Crateriforma conspicua: one gene and its partner. The protein of the gene in region 1 interacts with the protein of each later gene in a pairwise test. Links are inferred from orthologs where the notes say so. Each region holds a gene or a part of one and is shown in the gene's direction. Other genes may lie near its edges. The genes, in order: accC and ribD.

Evidence for each region.
Region 2: the proteins of accC (region 1) and ribD interact in binary tests that used the Escherichia coli proteins (3 or more experiments, as listed by UniProt). The link is inferred for Crateriforma conspicua from one-to-one orthologs.

Annotation. Positions count from the first base shown.
Region 1 is NZ_CP036319.1:4,845,964-4,854,203, reverse strand. The notes cover bases 2,411-5,262. They hold accC (acetyl-CoA carboxylase biotin carboxylase subunit), read left to right. Parts: upstream 2,411-3,089; coding sequence 3,090-4,436; downstream 4,437-5,262. Other genes in these bases: Mal65_RS17630 (HEAT repeat domain-containing protein), read right to left, coding at 4,461-5,111; accB (acetyl-CoA carboxylase biotin carboxyl carrier protein), read left to right, coding at 2,595-3,071; Mal65_RS17645 (M24 family metallopeptidase), read left to right, coding at 2,411-2,433. Outside these bases: Mal65_RS17650 (leucine-rich repeat domain-containing protein), read left to right, coding at 276-1,241; more of Mal65_RS17645, read left to right, coding at 1,318-2,410; Mal65_RS17625 (ABC transporter substrate-binding protein), read left to right, coding at 5,617-6,957; Mal65_RS17620 (PAS domain-containing sensor histidine kinase), read left to right, coding at 6,957-8,240. UniProt on the Escherichia coli protein: This protein is a component of the acetyl coenzyme A carboxylase complex; first, biotin carboxylase catalyzes the carboxylation of the carrier protein and then the transcarboxylase transfers the carboxyl group to form malonyl-CoA.
Region 2 is NZ_CP036319.1:4,983,575-4,991,932, forward strand. What follows is about bases 3,227-6,196. They hold ribD (bifunctional diaminohydroxyphosphoribosylaminopyrimidine deaminase/5-amino-6-(5-phosphoribosylamino)uracil reductase RibD), read left to right. Parts: upstream 3,227-4,062; coding sequence 4,063-5,331; downstream 5,332-6,196. Other genes in these bases: Mal65_RS18255 (tetratricopeptide repeat protein), read left to right, coding at 3,227-4,053; Mal65_RS18265 (M3 family oligoendopeptidase), read left to right, coding at 5,747-6,196. Outside these bases: Mal65_RS18245 (arylsulfatase), read left to right, coding at 1-885; Mal65_RS18250 (hypothetical protein), read left to right, coding at 887-1,675; more of Mal65_RS18255, read left to right, coding at 1,873-3,226; more of Mal65_RS18265, read left to right, coding at 6,197-6,604; Mal65_RS18270 (asparagine synthase C-terminal domain-containing protein), read right to left, coding at 6,729-8,108. UniProt on the Escherichia coli protein: Converts 2,5-diamino-6-(ribosylamino)-4(3h)-pyrimidinone 5'-phosphate into 5-amino-6-(ribosylamino)-2,4(1h,3h)-pyrimidinedione 5'-phosphate.

The DNA of each region.
Region 1 (8,240 bases):
CGTTTGTGACCGCCCGCCGGATGTGAACGTTCGGCAGCGACGGATCCCCCCACCGACCAACCAGGCTTCATCGCCAGCGTTCTTTTTGCGGGAAAAGAACGCCATCCGTGCCTGCCAAAGGTTTCGCAGCCGCGTGACCTTTGGTGTACGGACGTGCCAGGATCACCGCGCGACGATTACTGGGTCAATCGTCTCGACAATGACCTGCGGCGATGAAGTCACGACGCACCGGGGTGCGCTACGACGTGCCCCGGTGCGGGGATACAATCGCCAGCATGCCGACCAACGATCCCCAGCGCGAAGCCGCGACTGACGACGCAGCGTCTGACGAACAAGTCAACGCCGACGCAGCCACCGACGTCCAAGCCGGAACCGACCCCGAATCCGCGTCGCAGGGTGCCCAAGGCGATCTTGCGGGCGATCCCGCCGATGAAGTCCTGCCGGGCGATGACACGGGGTTGGACGACGCTCCGCCGGTGACCGTCCAGGATGAACGACGACGGCGGCGCCGAAAGAAACAGTTGGCCGTGGCCGTCGCGGTGATCGCGGCGGTGATCGCGGTGGTTGTGTTCTGGGGCGGCGAATCGCTGGATGTGATGCCGGAAACGACGGAGGAAGTTCCCGCGGCCCAGCGCTTTCACGCTCTGGTCGAACAGATTCGTGCCGAAGATCTGCAATCCATCCACGTGACCGAATTCGAGGTCACCGACGCGATGTGTCAACAATTGCGGGGCTTGGACAGTTTGCAACACGTGATCTTTGACCAAGGCAGCATCGGTGACGAAGGCTTGGCGGCGATCGCGTCGTTGCCCAAGTTGCAGCACGTCCGCTTGCGATTGTCGCCGATCACCGACCAAGGCTTGGCGTCGCTGACCGAGTGTTCCGATCTGTGGCTGATCAATCTGCCGCACAGCCGGGTGACGGCCGATGGTGTCGCCCAGCTGGGCAAACTTCCGCGGTTAAGACAGCTGCGTTTGGGAACCGATCGAGCGGGCAATGACATTTGCCGCGCGATCGCCGGTTTGACGTCGCTGCGTGGCATTCACCTGATCGGCATCGGGGTGACCGACGAAGGGATGAAGTTGATGGCGGAAATGCCCTACCTGGAATCGCTGTATTTGGACGATTCCGCGGTGACCGATGTCGGATGGCAATGGCTGTTCGACACCAAGCCACAGTTGCACGTGCACGTCGATCAGCAGCACCACGATCGCGACCCCCACGCCCATCGCCACGACTGATCGGCGGCCGGCCATCGCGTCGAATCCCATTCGCACAGACTTGGATCGACGCGCCCGAACCGTCATGATTGGCGGCATGAATGCGAAAGCCCCCCACGCCGATCGTTTGCGCTCTTTGCGTCAGTCCTTCGAAACGCACCAAATCGATGCGTTGTTGGTGACCGACGAAATCAATGTCGGATACTTGTCCGGGTTTACCGGCGACAGTTCGTACCTGTTGGTCGGAACCGGCGAAGCGACGCTGTTGAGTGACCGACGATACGAAACACAAATCGCCCAGGAGTGTCCTCACTTGGCCGCCGCGGTTCGGCCGCCCTCTCAATCAATGCCGGACTTGCTGGCGGAGGTCTTCGCCGGATCCTGTTACCGTCGCGTCGGCGTCGAATCATCCAGCGTCACGTTGGCCCAGTGGGACGCTTGGCAAGACCGTTTGGCCGATGCCGAGCCGTCGATCCAGTGGGTGCCGACCGCGGGCGTCGTCGAAGCGTTGCGGCAAATCAAAGACGAATTTGAAATTGGTCGGATCCGCCAATCCATCGACATCGCCGAACGAGCGTATGTTTCGGTGACCAGCCGTTTGACGCCTCGGATGACCGAACGCGAAGTCGCCCATGACTTGGAATCCGTGATGCGGACCCTGGGGGCATCGGGGGTCAGTTTTGAACCCATCGTTGGTGCCCAGCCCAGTGGTGCCCTGCCCCATTATCGGCCCGATGCGGTTCCGCTGGGCGATGCCCCGACGCTGTTGATCGACTGGGGGGCTTTTTATCAAGGCTATGCCAGCGACCTGACGCGGACGCTGCATCGTGACGCCGCTAGCGATGCGTTTCGTCGCGCCTACGACGTGGTTTTGGCAGCTCAATTGGCGGCGATCGAACGCATCAGCGATGGCGTCGCTGCCAGCGATGTCGATGCGGCTGCCCGCAATGTGATCGAAGCGGCGGGAATGGGCGACGCTTTCAAACACGGCTTGGGACACGGCATCGGGCTGCAGATCCATGAATCCCCCCGGATGGCGTCGGTCAGCCCGCAGGTGTTGTCCAGCGGGATGGTCGTCACGGTTGAACCCGGCGTCTATTTCGAGGGTGAATTCGGCATCCGAATCGAAGATGACGTCTTGGTGACCGATTCCGGGTGCGAAGTGCTGACGCGATTGCCCAAGGGCCTCGATGATTGTCGGCTGATTCTGTAAAGTCTGCGATCTGATCTTTTGGGGCCACAGCGCCGATACTGATTCGCCACCCGGGCCCAACGGGGCTGGGGCGGCCCGGTCGGGGCACCCACCACGAAGCCTCGCGCTGCTGAAAATCATCCGTGGCTTTTCCCGTCACCTCCGCGATAGAACGATAAAGAATGAGCAAGGGAGAAAAGTCAAACACCGGCGTGTTTGACATCGATCGCATCCGTCAAATCGTCCAGTTGATGGAACAGCACGAGCTTGGCGAAGTCGATCTTCAGCAAGGCGACGAAAAAATCAAACTGTGCCGTGGGGTTGCCCAGGCTGCCGTGCCCGTCGCCGCACCGGCACCGGTGGCGGCTGCACCGGCCGCGGCGCCTGCCGATGCATCGGCCGACACGTCGGGCACCATCACGATCAACGCGCCGATGGTGGGCACGTTTTATTCACGCCCCAATCCCGAATCGGAAACGTTCGTCAAGGTCGGCACGGTGGTCAGCCCCGATACGGTGTGCTGCATCGTCGAAGCGATGAAGGTCTTCAACGAAATCCCCGCCGAATGCAGCGGCAAGATCGTTGAAGTGTTGGCCCAAGACCAACAAGCCGTCGACTTTGGCAAACCGTTGTTCCGTGTCCAACCGCTGGACGGTTGAAGCAAAACCTGACGTTCTATGTTTAAGAAAATTCTGGTCGCCAACCGCGGCGAAATCGCGCTGCGCGTCATCCGCGCTTGTCGTGAAATGGGCATCACCAGCGTCGCCGTCTTCAGTGACGCCGACCGTGATTCGATGCACGTCCAATTGGCCGACGAAGCGTACTGTGTCGGTACCGCCCGCAGTGCCGACAGCTATCTGCGGATCGATCAAATCATCGCGGCCGCAGAAGTTTCCGATGCCGACGCGGTCCACCCGGGCTACGGCTTTCTGTCGGAAAACGCCCACTTCAACGAAGTCTGTCGGGAAAGCGGATTCGAGTTCATCGGCCCCAGTGCCGATGCGATGCGCAAACTGGGCGACAAAAATACCGCCCGGTCGATCGCCATCGCCAATGAAGTCCCCGTCGTTCCGGGCAGTGACGGGTTGATCGAATCGGACGACGTGGCACGACAGACCGCGGCGGAAATCGGCTATCCCGTTTTGATCAAAGCCACCGCCGGTGGTGGTGGCAAAGGCATGCGGATCGCCGAGAGCGAAGACGTTCTGGCCGGCGCACTGAAAGCCGCCCGAAACGAAGCCGCCGCCGCATTTGGTAACGGTGGTGTCTACCTGGAAAAGTTCATCGATCGGCCACGCCACATCGAAGTCCAAGTCATCGCCGACACCCACGGCAACGTTTGCCACTTGTTCGAACGTGATTGCAGCGTCCAGCGTCGGCACCAAAAGCTGATCGAAGAAGCACCCTGCAGCACGCTGACCCCCGAACGTCGTGACGCGATCTGCCAGGCGGCGGTACGCATGATTCGCGGGGCCGATTATGCCAACGCGGGGACCGTCGAGTTCATCGTTGACCAAAACAACGATTTCTATTTCATCGAAGTCAATGCTCGGATCCAAGTCGAACACCCGGTCAGCGAACTGGTCGCCGGCGTGGACTTGATCAAAGAACAGATCCGCGTGGCCACCGGCCAGCCGCTGTCATTCAAGCAAGAGGATCTGGTCTGCACCGGGACGGCGATCGAATGCCGCATCAATGCGGAGAATCCGGATCGCGGTTTCCAGCCGTCCCCCGGTCGAATTGAATCGATGTTTGCCCCCGGCGGGATGGGCGTCCGTTTCGATTCGCACGTCTATGCGGGCTACACCGTTCCGCCACACTACGATTCGATGATCGGCAAGCTGATCGTGCACCGTCCGACGCGTGAAGAAGCGATCGCGACGATGCGGCGTGCTTTAGCAGAACTGCAGATCAAGGGCATTTCCACCACGGCTTCCTTCCATGATGTCGTGCTGGGCCACCCCGAGTTTGTGGCCGCGACCATCGATACCAAGTGGGTGGATCGCGAGTTCCAAAAACCCTGATTGATCGGTCGTGATGCGATCGATCTAAAATCGCTCGGTCGACGCTTCGGTGTCGGCCGAATCAGATCCAGCGGCGTCCAACGCGGCGATCCATTCTTGCGGCTGGTCACCGAAGTCTTTGCCGGTCGCGTCACGCAGCGAATTGACCGCCAAACGCTGGGTCGACGGGTCGCTGTCATTCAGTGCGATGCGCAGTGCGTCCACGGCGACCGGAGATTGAAATCGTCCGAGTGCGGCGATCGCGGAATTGCGGACATCATCATCGGGGTCGGCGTTGACCGTGGTGGCCAACAGCCGCGCCGCTTCCTCGTCACCCCGTTTACCCAGCCCACGACAAGCTTCCATTCGGACTTTGAAGTCGTCGTCATCCAGGCCCTTGCGTAACAGGTCCAGTCCGTTGGCTTCGTCGGCACGGCCCGCGGCGACGACGGCCAACCGCCGCATTTCCGCGCTGGGGTCGTGTTCGTAAATCTTGTCCAGTTCACTTAGCCAATACTGTTGGCGATCGGCGGTCATCCGGGCGATGCCACCAGCGACGTCCTGCAGTTCTTGGTGTCTTTCAAAATCGGTGATGCCCAACTGGCGGTCGTCACGCCATTCTTTCATCACAAAGTACGGATTGACCTTTTTCAACGCGTACAGCGGTCCGTCGTGACAACCCGGCGCGATCGTCATGATCGTGCCAAGCAGAACGGCGGATCGTATCGCGAAACCGAGGCGAATGGCCTTAGCAGGACGACTCGGTTCGATTCGGCTGCGGATCATGCGTGAATCAAGGCTCGTGAAGGAACGCGTCAGGGAAGGTCCGATGCCAAGGCAACGCGACCGTTTTGCGATGTAGCAAACCACGATGGCTGCCTCCAAGGGCAGTTTCTCGGCAACTGTGAAACTGCCAGTTTCCGCAACTGCTGGGATAGGCACCGAATGCGGGCCGGCGCAATCCCCCCGCCCAATCGATCCATTCCGATCAGTTGGCCCCATCGGATTGCCTTCCCATGGTTTCTAAATGAACGCACGCGCCATGTGCTAACAGTCAACGGCACAGTTTCCATAGAGCCGGACGAATCGCGATCTGGGTATTGCGTCGACGAATCAATGTGACTTGGCAGAGTTGTGGTTTGGGACGACGTGAATCCGTTGCGATGTGGTGTTTCGGCACGAGCAAACTGATGGGGGCATCATGGCACTTTCCATTCACTCCAACCGTTGGACGATCTTTGCGCTGTTGATCGCGTCGGCTTGGATTGCATTCATCGCCCAGGCGCCAAGGGTGCAATCCGCCCACGATTCCATCGCTTCACGTTCGTCCAACGTCCGTGTCGATCCCGCTGGGGCGGACTTTCCCGAGTCGGTCACAACCGAGACGCATTCGGGCCAGCGCGTTCCAACATCCGACAGCGTGAATACCCACGATCGGATCACGATTCATGTGGGAACGTCCACATCGATGACCGGGCCATGCGCTGATTTGGGTAATTCCGTGTTGGACGGGATTCGGGCCTCGTTCCACCAGGCGAACGCCGAAGGCAAGCGGTATCGATTTCAAATCACGGCGATGGATGATGCCTATGATCCTGCCAAAACGGCGTCGAACACGAAACGGTTGCTGGCCGATCCGACAATCTTGGCGGTGATCGGCAATGTCGGAACTCCGACCGGCGTGGTTGCCGCGACGATGTGTTGCCAGACAGACACGTTGTTTTTCGCACCGATCTCGGGCGCGCAGATTCTGCGAACCGAAGGGACGCAGACGCTTCAGCATTTTCGCGGCAGCTATGAAGACGAGGTGTTGGCGTCGATCAACGCGATCCTTCGCTACAGCGACGTTTCCGCCGACCAGATCGGCTTTTTCTGTCTGCGGGACGGACTCGGGATGGCGGGATTCAAAGCCGCCTGTCAAGTATTGGAGCAACACGGTGGTATTCCCCCGCACCACATACCGGTCGGGTTGTACGCCAGAGATTCATTGGCCATTCAAAACGGTTTGGCGGACCTGCTGAATCACCAGCGACCGCCGAGAGCGATCATCGTGGGCGCGTCAACCGACGCGGCGAAAGAGTTTGTGTCCCATGCGCGACGCCATGGCTATCGCGGCTGGATCATCTGTATCAGCTTCGTCCAAACGGATTCGCTGGCACGTGTCATCGCCGTCGACGACCGTCGAGTGATCGCGACTCAGGTGGTCCCCGATCCGCTTTCAAACCACGCTATTGCGATCCGGTATCGCGACGCGTTGAAAGACTTCTCGCAAAAATCGCATCCGAATCCCGCATCATTCGAAGGCTATTTGCTTGGATCCGCATGGGTGCATGCCGTCGAATCATTGGAAGTCCATCCCAACCGGAAATCGGTGGTTCAGGCCGTTGAAAACATTTTCGCGGGGATCACACCGGTTCCCTGGTTGGAAGAATTCCGCAGTCCGCAAAACCCCGATGGCAAGCGGATTTGGGCCACCCGACTGACGTCATCGGGAGTCCAATATGAAACGTGGGATCAGATCTTTGCATCGGAGGCGTTGTGATGCATCGAGTCATTCCCCCCCACAAACTCATTACGGCCATGCTACTGGCCGGGGTCGTCTCGGGAATCATTCTGCTGGTCAGCTGCGTGGTGACGCTTCAGCGGCTGAACGACCAACGTTTGCAAGCGGCCGAAGCTGAGATTCGGGCACGCGAGCTGGTCGATCAGACCCAGCGTTTTCGCAGTTCGATTGAAAGCATCGCCCTGCGTCCCGAGCGGCAAGATTGGGAACAGGTCGGCGGTCAAGCAGAAAGGGAACGTGATCAACTGCGCGAAGCTTTACAGTTCGTCGATTGCGGCCAGCAGCATCGTCCCGACGACTGCCAGTGTCAGAAGCTTTACGAATCCTTGGATGAAATCGTTCTTGAAATCCAAGGCTTGGGGCGATCAAGCAAGGTTCTGCGCGGCGATTTGCAAGTGCTGAAGCAACAGTTTTGTGTCGCTCGTGATGCTTTACTGCGAATCCGTACCGCCGCTGAGTCCGTCGAAGGACGCTACCGTTTGAATGGCAGCATTTCGCCAGGAGATGAAAACCATCGCAACATTCAAACGATTGTTGTGGAATGCAGCGATGCCTTGCACTACATGGAACGGACGCAAGCTGCGTCGCACGTCAGTGAACTGCTTCGATTGCGTGAAGGCGCCTATCGACCATTGCTAATGCGTTTGGAGCTTTCGCTTCGACGGCTGGCCGAGTTAGAGGATGCCAAGGGGATCGCGACGATCGATGACTTTGCCAAACTTCGACAGGCTGTTTTTGATCATTCCCAATCCCCTGATTTGTTTTTTCACTCAGATTGCGACAGCATCTTCTGTCTGCGTTTCAAGGTGATCGAAAATCAAAAACAGATCGCTGCGTCACAGGAACGTCTGAGCGGTTTGTTGACGCAAGTCAGCACGAAGGTTGCAAACCGGCTGGTCACTCTATCCGGTGACGATTCCCAACGCGCCGGCAAGATGGGGAACCCATTGCAATCCGCCATTTGGACAATGGTCGTCTTGGGCGTGATGTTGTGTGTGACTTTTGTAGGGTTGGCGGTCGCAGTACGAAGTCTGTTGATCCGGACATTCGAAACGATCGAAGAGAAACGTTTGGAGGCGGAAAAGCTGGCGCTGGTGGCAAAGTACACGGTGAATTCCGTTGCGATCACCGACGAAAAAATCCGCGTCGAATGGGTCAACGAGGCGTTCACACGAAACACCGGGTACACCCTGGATGAAGTCGTGGGATCGTCGCCCGGCAAGTTTTTGCAAGGGCCGCTGACCGATCCGAAGATCATCCGA
Region 2 (8,358 bases), 140 kb from region 1 along the record:
TTCTTTGCGTATCTACCGTTTACCGAGCCACATGTTGCGATGCAGCCCCCACAAAGCTGGATCGATCATTATCCATCGCAGTGGGACCAACCGGGCGAACCCTTTGACGGCCATGGTGCTTATCGCGGCCAAAACGGATACCTGCCTCATCCACGTCCTCGAGCAGCATACGCGGCGATGATCAGCGATTTGGATGAACACGTCGGTCAGGTGTTGCAAACGTTGGACGAATTCGGACTAACGGATCATACGATCGTTGTTTTCACTTCGGACAATGGCTCAACGCACGAAGGCCGCGATCCCAACTTTCACATCGGGGGAGCCGCCTGCAAGTTCTTTGATTCGACCGGTGGACTGAAGGGGTACAAGGGCAGTGCGGATGAAGGTGGTATTCGGGTGCCCTGCTTGGTCCGTTATCCCGGTGTGATCCCTGCCGGAACCGTCTGTGACTTTCCTTCCTATTTCCCTGACTGGTTTGCAACGTTGTCATCCTTGGCGGGCGCCGACGGTTATCAGGATCAAAGCATCGCGGATCTTTCCGACGGGACGGTTCTGACCGACGCGTTGCGTGGCAAAGATGCTGAGCGACAAAGCCCGATGATCTGGGAATTCACCGGCTACGGTGGTTACGTCGTTGTCCGCGACGGCAAGTGGAAAGCGATCCGAAGGGATGTCGTCCGCAAGAATCCTGAACCTTGGGAACTGTACGACTTGTCCAGCGATCCGGGGGAAACGAACGATTTGGCCACCGAGTTTCCCGAACGAGTCCAAGCGATGGAGCAAGTGTTCTTGGACAACCGCACGATCGAACCGGACTTTCCCAACCCTTTATATGACGCACAAACGGCGGCCAAAGAAACCTCCGGTGCAAAGGGAAGCAACTAGAATGCTTCGCAGCGGTGCCACCAAAATCAGACGTCGCCGCGTCGCTGCAAGCTGTACCGGCATCTTGATTGGTGCTTGGTTGGTGGTTTCCACCGTCCCCATGGTCGTCGCACTTCCAACGGCATCCGCCCAGGAAGCGACGGCCGACCGTAGCGACGGTCCATCATCACCGGCAAAGGATATTCGGGATGGTTCGCCTCGGATCGACATCTCGGACTATCCGGAACCGCCCGAATCACTGCGGTCTTGGATCCGATCGGGCAATGTGAGTTTTTATCGGGGTGGCACTTCGTTTGACGGTGAGACCATTTTCAAAACGGACCTGAATTTTCGCAGCCAATGCCGCTGGCGAAAGCAGCGAGAACAGAACCGCCAAGTCATCCGAATCGACTATCGATTGACGCGTCTTCGTGTGAGCTTGGCACATCACATTCATTTGAAACGGATTCCGCCGAAGGACCGTTTTTGGGATTCCGCCTTGGTGCAACACGAATTCGATCACGTTCGAATCTCCACGCTCGTTGCAAAATCGAAACACTTGGCAGACGACTTGAAAGCCGCATCACCGATTTTGCGAGAATTGCCGTCCGGCCAACGTGTGACTCAGGCATGGGTGGACCAAGTCGTTCGCGAACACGTCCAACATCGGTTTCATCAAATGAATGAACTGATCCAGATACGCTATGACGACTTGGATCAGCAAACCGCCCACGGACGGCGACCGATACCAGCCGACAGCCAGGTTCGACAATGGTTGGGCGAACCGGCCAAGGCATCGACCGAACACTGAATCAGCGTTGCGGGCATTCCGGATGGAATCCGGCGACATTGGCAATGCAGGCATCGTGTTCGCTTGGCGATCGCCCCCACCGCGTCGATCATTTCAGATTGGATCAGTGTGTAGGGGTTGGGACGATGGCGCGAAGCGTGGTAAGTTGCCCGGTTGCTAGACCAAGACCCGCTTTTTCCCCCAATCGGCGACCCAAAATGTCGGTGGACACCTATTCGATCTGCCCTTGCGGCAACGGCAAGAAGATCAAATTCTGCAAGTGCAAGGACTCGATCCACGACATGGATCGCGTGATCAAAATGGTCGAAGGCGGCCAGGTCGTCCCGGCACTTGATCGGCTGGCGGCGATCCTGGAAGAACACCCCGACGCCGCATGGGCATTGGCGATCCGCGGCCGACTGTTGATTGATTTGCGTGAATACGACACGTTGGCCGAAAACGCCGAACGGTTCATGCGATTGCAGCCCAGCAACCCATTGGCGTTGACCCAGCGTGCGGCCGCCAAGCTATTCAGCGGGGACGTCGAATCAGCCACCGGATCAATGCTGGACGCTTTGACCGAGAGCGGTCGCGAGGTCGACAGCTTCGTCATCAGCGTCGCATCGGTGTTGTCCTACACGCTGCTGCAAACCGGCGCTTTCCTGACCGCCCGCGCCTATGCAACGCTGGCGGTGATGGCCGAGGGCTTTGAAGGCCAAAACGCGGCCATGGATGTCTTGGGGCAATTGAATCACGCCCCGACGATTCCAATGCTGTTGAAATCGTTGCCCGAACCGATTTCGCGTCCGTCGACGGTTGATTGGGGCGAGCGTTTTGACGAAGCCCAGGGATTGCTTCGCAGCAACAAGGTCGTGCTGGCTGAAACGAAGCTGCAGTCTTTGCAGCGGGTCGCATCGATGGAACCGGCGATTTTGTCGGGCCTGCTGCACTGTGCCATTTGGCGTGGCAATTTGGAACGTCAATCGGACTTGTTGCGTCAATTGTCCCAGTGCGAATCGCTGGACCAGCAGCAACGTGTCCGTTTCGCGGCGATGGCCGAACTGGTTCATCCCGACCTGAAGGGAATTTCGGTTTCGTTGACACGCTTGGAAGCGACCATTGGCGATCTGGACGAGATCGAAATGGCGTTCCTGGCCGATTCACGCGTGTTGAAATTGCCCGCCGAAGCGGCCCAGAGCCTGCGACAGGAGGACGAAGAAGTCGCCCCACGCGTTGCGTTTCAAATCTTGGATCGTGACCGCCCCGAACCGACCGAAGCACCGAGCGTCGACAATTTCCCCCGATCCCTTGCCATTGTTTTGTTGTATGGCAAGCAGACCGATCGTGATGCCAAATTGATCGCGTTGGACATGCAATCCGCCGACGCGGAAACGGTTCAATCCAAACTGTCCGAACTCTTGCCCGGGGTTGAATATCAGTCGACCCAGGATCGTCAATTGCCTTTCTTGGTCGCGGCACGTCCGCAATTGGCCTTGGTCCAGTTCGAAGCCGATCCGCTGGCCGTGGACGAAACCATCGTCTCGATCCAGCGCAGCGAGGTCGCCGACCGTTTGACAAAGATCGCGTTGCCCATGCTGGGTGACCGTTCACTGGTCGACGCGGCCCAGGATTCGGACGCGAAGTTCGACTGTTCGGTGGCCGTCACGATCATGGAGTCCTATGACTTGCTGACGTCGTTGGACGAAGAATTGTCGGGCAAGATTCGATCCGCCGCCAACGTGGATGCGTTGCCCGGACTGACCATCAGCGATGACGATATCGAAGACGTCGCCAATGTTGATCTGAACCGGGTCGATGTGGCGGGGCTGAACAACGAGTCGCGGATCTACTTGATGAACCGCGCCCAGCAGGTCTCCGCGACGCCACTGCTGCGTCGAGTCGCCCAATCCATCCTGGATTCCAACATCCGCAACGAAAACCCGGATGTGACCATCATGGCCTATTTTGCTTTGGTGGGCAGTTCGACGAACTTCAAGTCCAAGCTTGCCCTGCTGGACGAAGCCAAAGCGTACGCCAAGGCGAACGACCGGGTCACGCCACGGATGCTGTTCTTGGAACTGGAACTGCGATTGCAAGCACGCGACGGCGAAGGTTTCCAGCAATCGTTGCGAGAGGTGTCGGAAACCTATGGCAATAACCCGGAAGTCATGGCCCAGCTGCAGCAAATGCTGATGTCATGGGGACTGATTCGCCCGGACGGATCGCCGCGTAACGCCGGCCCGGCTGCTGCGGCACCGGCTTCGCCGCAAGCAGAATCGGGTTTGTGGACTCCGGATTCCGGTAGCCCCGCAGCGGCGCCCCCCGCCGCATCGGGTCCGCCCGCATCGGCCCCAGAAAGTGGTAGCGGTGGCAAGCTTTGGGTCCCCGGCATGGACTGATTTCAGCGAATGCCTGACGACAGCACGCCCGCCGACGAACCGTCGGGCCCCGATCATCCCGATCCAATTTCAACGCCGCCGCCACGTCGCGGCGAATTGGCGCCCGCCCAATTTGCCACGCCCGCGGATGCCGCCGAAGCTGACCAGCGATGGATGCAAGATGCCTTGCGTTTGGCAACGGCGGGACAGGGTCACGTGGAACCGAACCCCATGGTCGGATGCGTGCTGGTTCGCGACGGCCGCTTGATCGGTCAAGGTTACCACCGGAAGTTTGGCGGTCCCCACGCGGAAGTCGAAGCGATCCGGGATTGCCTGGCGAGTGGCCAGACGACGGTCGGCTGCACAGCCTATGTCACCTTGGAACCCTGCTGTCATCACGGAAAAACACCTCCTTGCACCGGAGCCTTGATCGACGCACAGGTTCATCGCGTCGTTATCGCAGTTGCTGACCCGTTCAAACAGGTCGACCACGGCGGCATTCGGCAATTGACTGATGCAGGGATTCGCGTCGACGTCGGTGTTTTAGAATCGGAGGCACGGTTTATCCTGGCCCCCTATCTGAAACGCATCACGACGGGAATCCCGTGGATGATCGCCAAATGGGCGATGACCGCCGACGGCAGGATCGCGACCGTCACGGGCCAGAGTCAATGGATTACCGGCACGGACAGCCGGGCCGATGTCCATCAAACCCGCGGACGCGTCGATGCGATCGTCGTGGGAATGGGGACGATGTCGGCGGATGATCCGTTACTGACCGCTCGACCGCCGGGGGCCAGGGTCGCCCAGCGTCTGGTTTTCTGTCGAACGTCGCTGCCCGGCGAAACATCGCGATTGGTGCAGACGGCGGATCAGATTCCGACCACTTGTGTCGCCCCGGAAGACCTGAACCCAGTATCACAAAAACGTCTGGCCGACCTGGGTGTACGTTTTCTGCGGCCGACCGCAGAACCACCCTGTGATCAGGTAGCTCGATCGAACGATTGTGGGCCGGCGGAGATGGACCCGCCACTTCGCCGGGTCATGCGAACGTTGAGCCATGAAGGCGCAACCAACGTCTTGTTGGAATGCGGTGGGCGTTTAATGGCCAGTTTTCTTTCCGAAAACCTTCCCGACGAGTTTCACATCTATGTCGGCGCGAAGGTCTTTGGCGGTCACACGGCCCCTGGTCCGGTGGGCGGAGCTGGGATTTCGGCTATCGGTGAGAGCCCCGCGTTGGAATTGGTCGAATCCAGAGCCATCGGCGAAGACGTCAAAATTATTTATCGGCGGAAGTGAGAATCTTGCACCGTGATCGCGTGAAACGCTTTTTCTGCCGACCCTAGGCATTTCGTCGCAACCGCGCTCTTTATTTCTTCTCCCAATTTTGACGATAACCGGGGAAACGGACTCGTCGGGCTGGCCCCGACAAGAGGGCCGGCTGATGCGTCCATATCGATTCGCTCCCAGAGAGGGTTTGCCACCGAGAGACTGACTTGCCTACATACGCACCGCAAAATGGATTGGTGTTTGGTGTTGGTCCTTTGGCGGGCCCTCTTAAAACACGCTGAAAGGCGAAGAGGGTTCCGGGATGAGATGGCGTTGTTTGCTTGCCGTGATACTCGGCTTGTCCATGACGGACGTGGCGACTTTTGCTCAAGGTCGCCCGGAGGCTGAGCGTCTTTCCCCGACCCCATCGTCGCTGACAAGCGACATGTCTTTTGACGACCACGGGATGGCCCGTTTCATCTTGGTCGGCGGCCGATTGCAGCTTCACCCGCTGCAGCATCGAAAGGGCCGCGAAACCCGCGATCGTGGTGGTGTCTTTGAAAGTATTTCGGTCCAATCGCACGCGGGTCTGCCGACACTGCAGTACACGTTTCAATCGGCTGAGTGTCACTTGTCATTGAACGTCCAGGACGCCAAGTCGATCCGGATGGAATTGTTCGTCACCGACACGCAACGTCGTGATGTGCTGGAACAATACGAAGGCAAGCCCGTCCGCTGGATCACCGATGACACCATCGAAGCAGACAGCCTGTTGCACCTGAGAAGGCAAAACCCACAGTCCTTTGACAAGACGTTTGGTGAAATCGTTGCCCATCTGTTGCGTGGCCAATCGCTGCACGCGTTCAGCCGAAATGTCGACCGCAAGCTGATCCACTTGGTTTCGTCCACCGACACGGCGCTGCCGCGTCAGGACCAGATTCAACAGTGGATCGAAGCATTGTCGGCCGATCAGATCGGTAAACGTCAAACCGCACAAAACCAACTGTTGCGTGTGGGCACCCCCGTCCTGCAGATGCTGGATGCCATCCCGAGCGAACACTTGGATGCGGAACAACGGTATCGCATCAAACAGATCCGCCGACGCTTGACCCCAACCATGGAAGACTCCGTCGCGTCGTGGGCCCACCGTTTGGCCATGGACCGACAGTACTTTGCGACCATCGCGGGTGACTTACCGATCGACCAACAGTTGATCGTCAACCGACACTTAGAATCATTGGGCATGGAACCCATCGTCGGTTCGTCCGAAAGCTTGGTTCATGTGGCGACGTCATCGGATTGAATCGAACCGGACCGACCTAATGGTGCGGACGATTTGTTCTGGCGCTCTGCGTCAGTGAATCTGATGTTGTCACGACAAGCAACGACGGCCACTGAACCAGGAATCGTCGATGGCTTGTTGCTAATTAGTGAACCTGGACGTCTGCGGTCCCACGCTGGATCGACGCGAAAGCATCGCGGTAGGCCTGTTCCTTTTCCGGGAACAACGGCCCCTGGTCGATCGGCCCCACCGCACCGTGCTGAAAACGACTTTTGGGAAACACCGGCATCGTTACACCGCAAATCTGCTGGATTCCTGACGCCACGATTTGCCCCTTCAAATCGTAAAGACGCTGATGGTCCCAGTCGGTCAAACCGACAAAGGGAATCGCTTCGGCCACTTCGATCACCGCCGTGGTGGCATAGGGGCTGAACCCTTCAAAGCCAAACTTCTTTGCCGGTGCCGCGGTACGCACGTGACCACGACTTTGGCCGCCGCTGTAGGTCAGTGAATGCTTGACCGCGTCGACGCCCCACCCCTCTTGGTAAAGCATTCGATTCCCCAACACGCTGCGAATGGTTAGCTCGGGATTCTCTTCGATTGGATAGTCCTTCAAGTTTTCATCGCCGCCATCGCCATCGATCAAGTATTTCCAAGTGGGATAGCGACGTCGGACTTCGCGCAGCAGGGCGATTCCCATGGCGGCCGCCTGGACGTCCAAGGGCTTGTAGTCTTCGATGACTTGCACCGCTTCGCGCCAGTCGACCGCGTTGGGTTCGACTTTCACGGGCTCCCACAACATCTGCAAGTTCATCGATTCCAAACACGCCAACGCCTGGCGGGCATCGGTTGAATCTTCGTCACCGACATTCAGCGTGAACGCCTTTAACCTGGCTGGCGACTGGCCGCGACGGCGAAGTAAAAAATCCATCAACACGACGATCGACGTGCTGTCGATACCGCCGCTGAACATGACACCAATCGGCGCATCGGCGGGGAGGGATTCCAGCCACTGATCGCAAATTTCCGCCAAGCGTCCGATGTAGGCTTGGCCGATCGCTTGGACATTGCCGGGCAACCGGTTTCGCGGCGGCGCAAAGAAACGTGTCAGCGCGGGGTTCGGGTCGGGGCAACCGACCAATTGCAATTCCAATAGATGATGTGCCGGAACCATCCGTGTGTACGCCGCGCGGAATTGATCTCCCAAACCTTCACGCATCAGTTGTTGACGGATTTCGTCAATCCGCTCGGCAATAATCAACGCCGGTCCCTCGGCCCGCTTGGCCAAAAAATACCGCATGGGGCGTCCGATCGACCGGGCCATGCGGATGGTCTTTCCCGACTTTGCACAGATCGCAAATTGACCTTGAATCTGTGCCACTCGAGATGCGTCGCCGCTGGCAACCGCTTCGACGGCTTGGTCAAAGGTTCCCGACAGCAAAATGTTTCCGGCAGGATCCATCAGGTCGACAATGCGGTCGATCAAGGCGGTCGGCTGGTCTTGAAAAGTTCGTGACGGATTCATCGAGTCTTTGCCAAATGGGGTGGTTCGAGACGAACTCGCAACATTTCAGTCAGGGGATGATGGCCCGGGCCACAGAGGCGAAGATCGGGCCGCAAAAGCGTCCCGTCAATATACGGCTGACCGGCGGTGGCGGTCGCTATCCGGCGACAATCGCGGCACTGATCAGGGCATTCCGACCGTGTTCAACGGCCAGACGGGATCGTCATCGATTCGGGTCAATCGCAACGATTTTGCGGGCAGACCACATTCG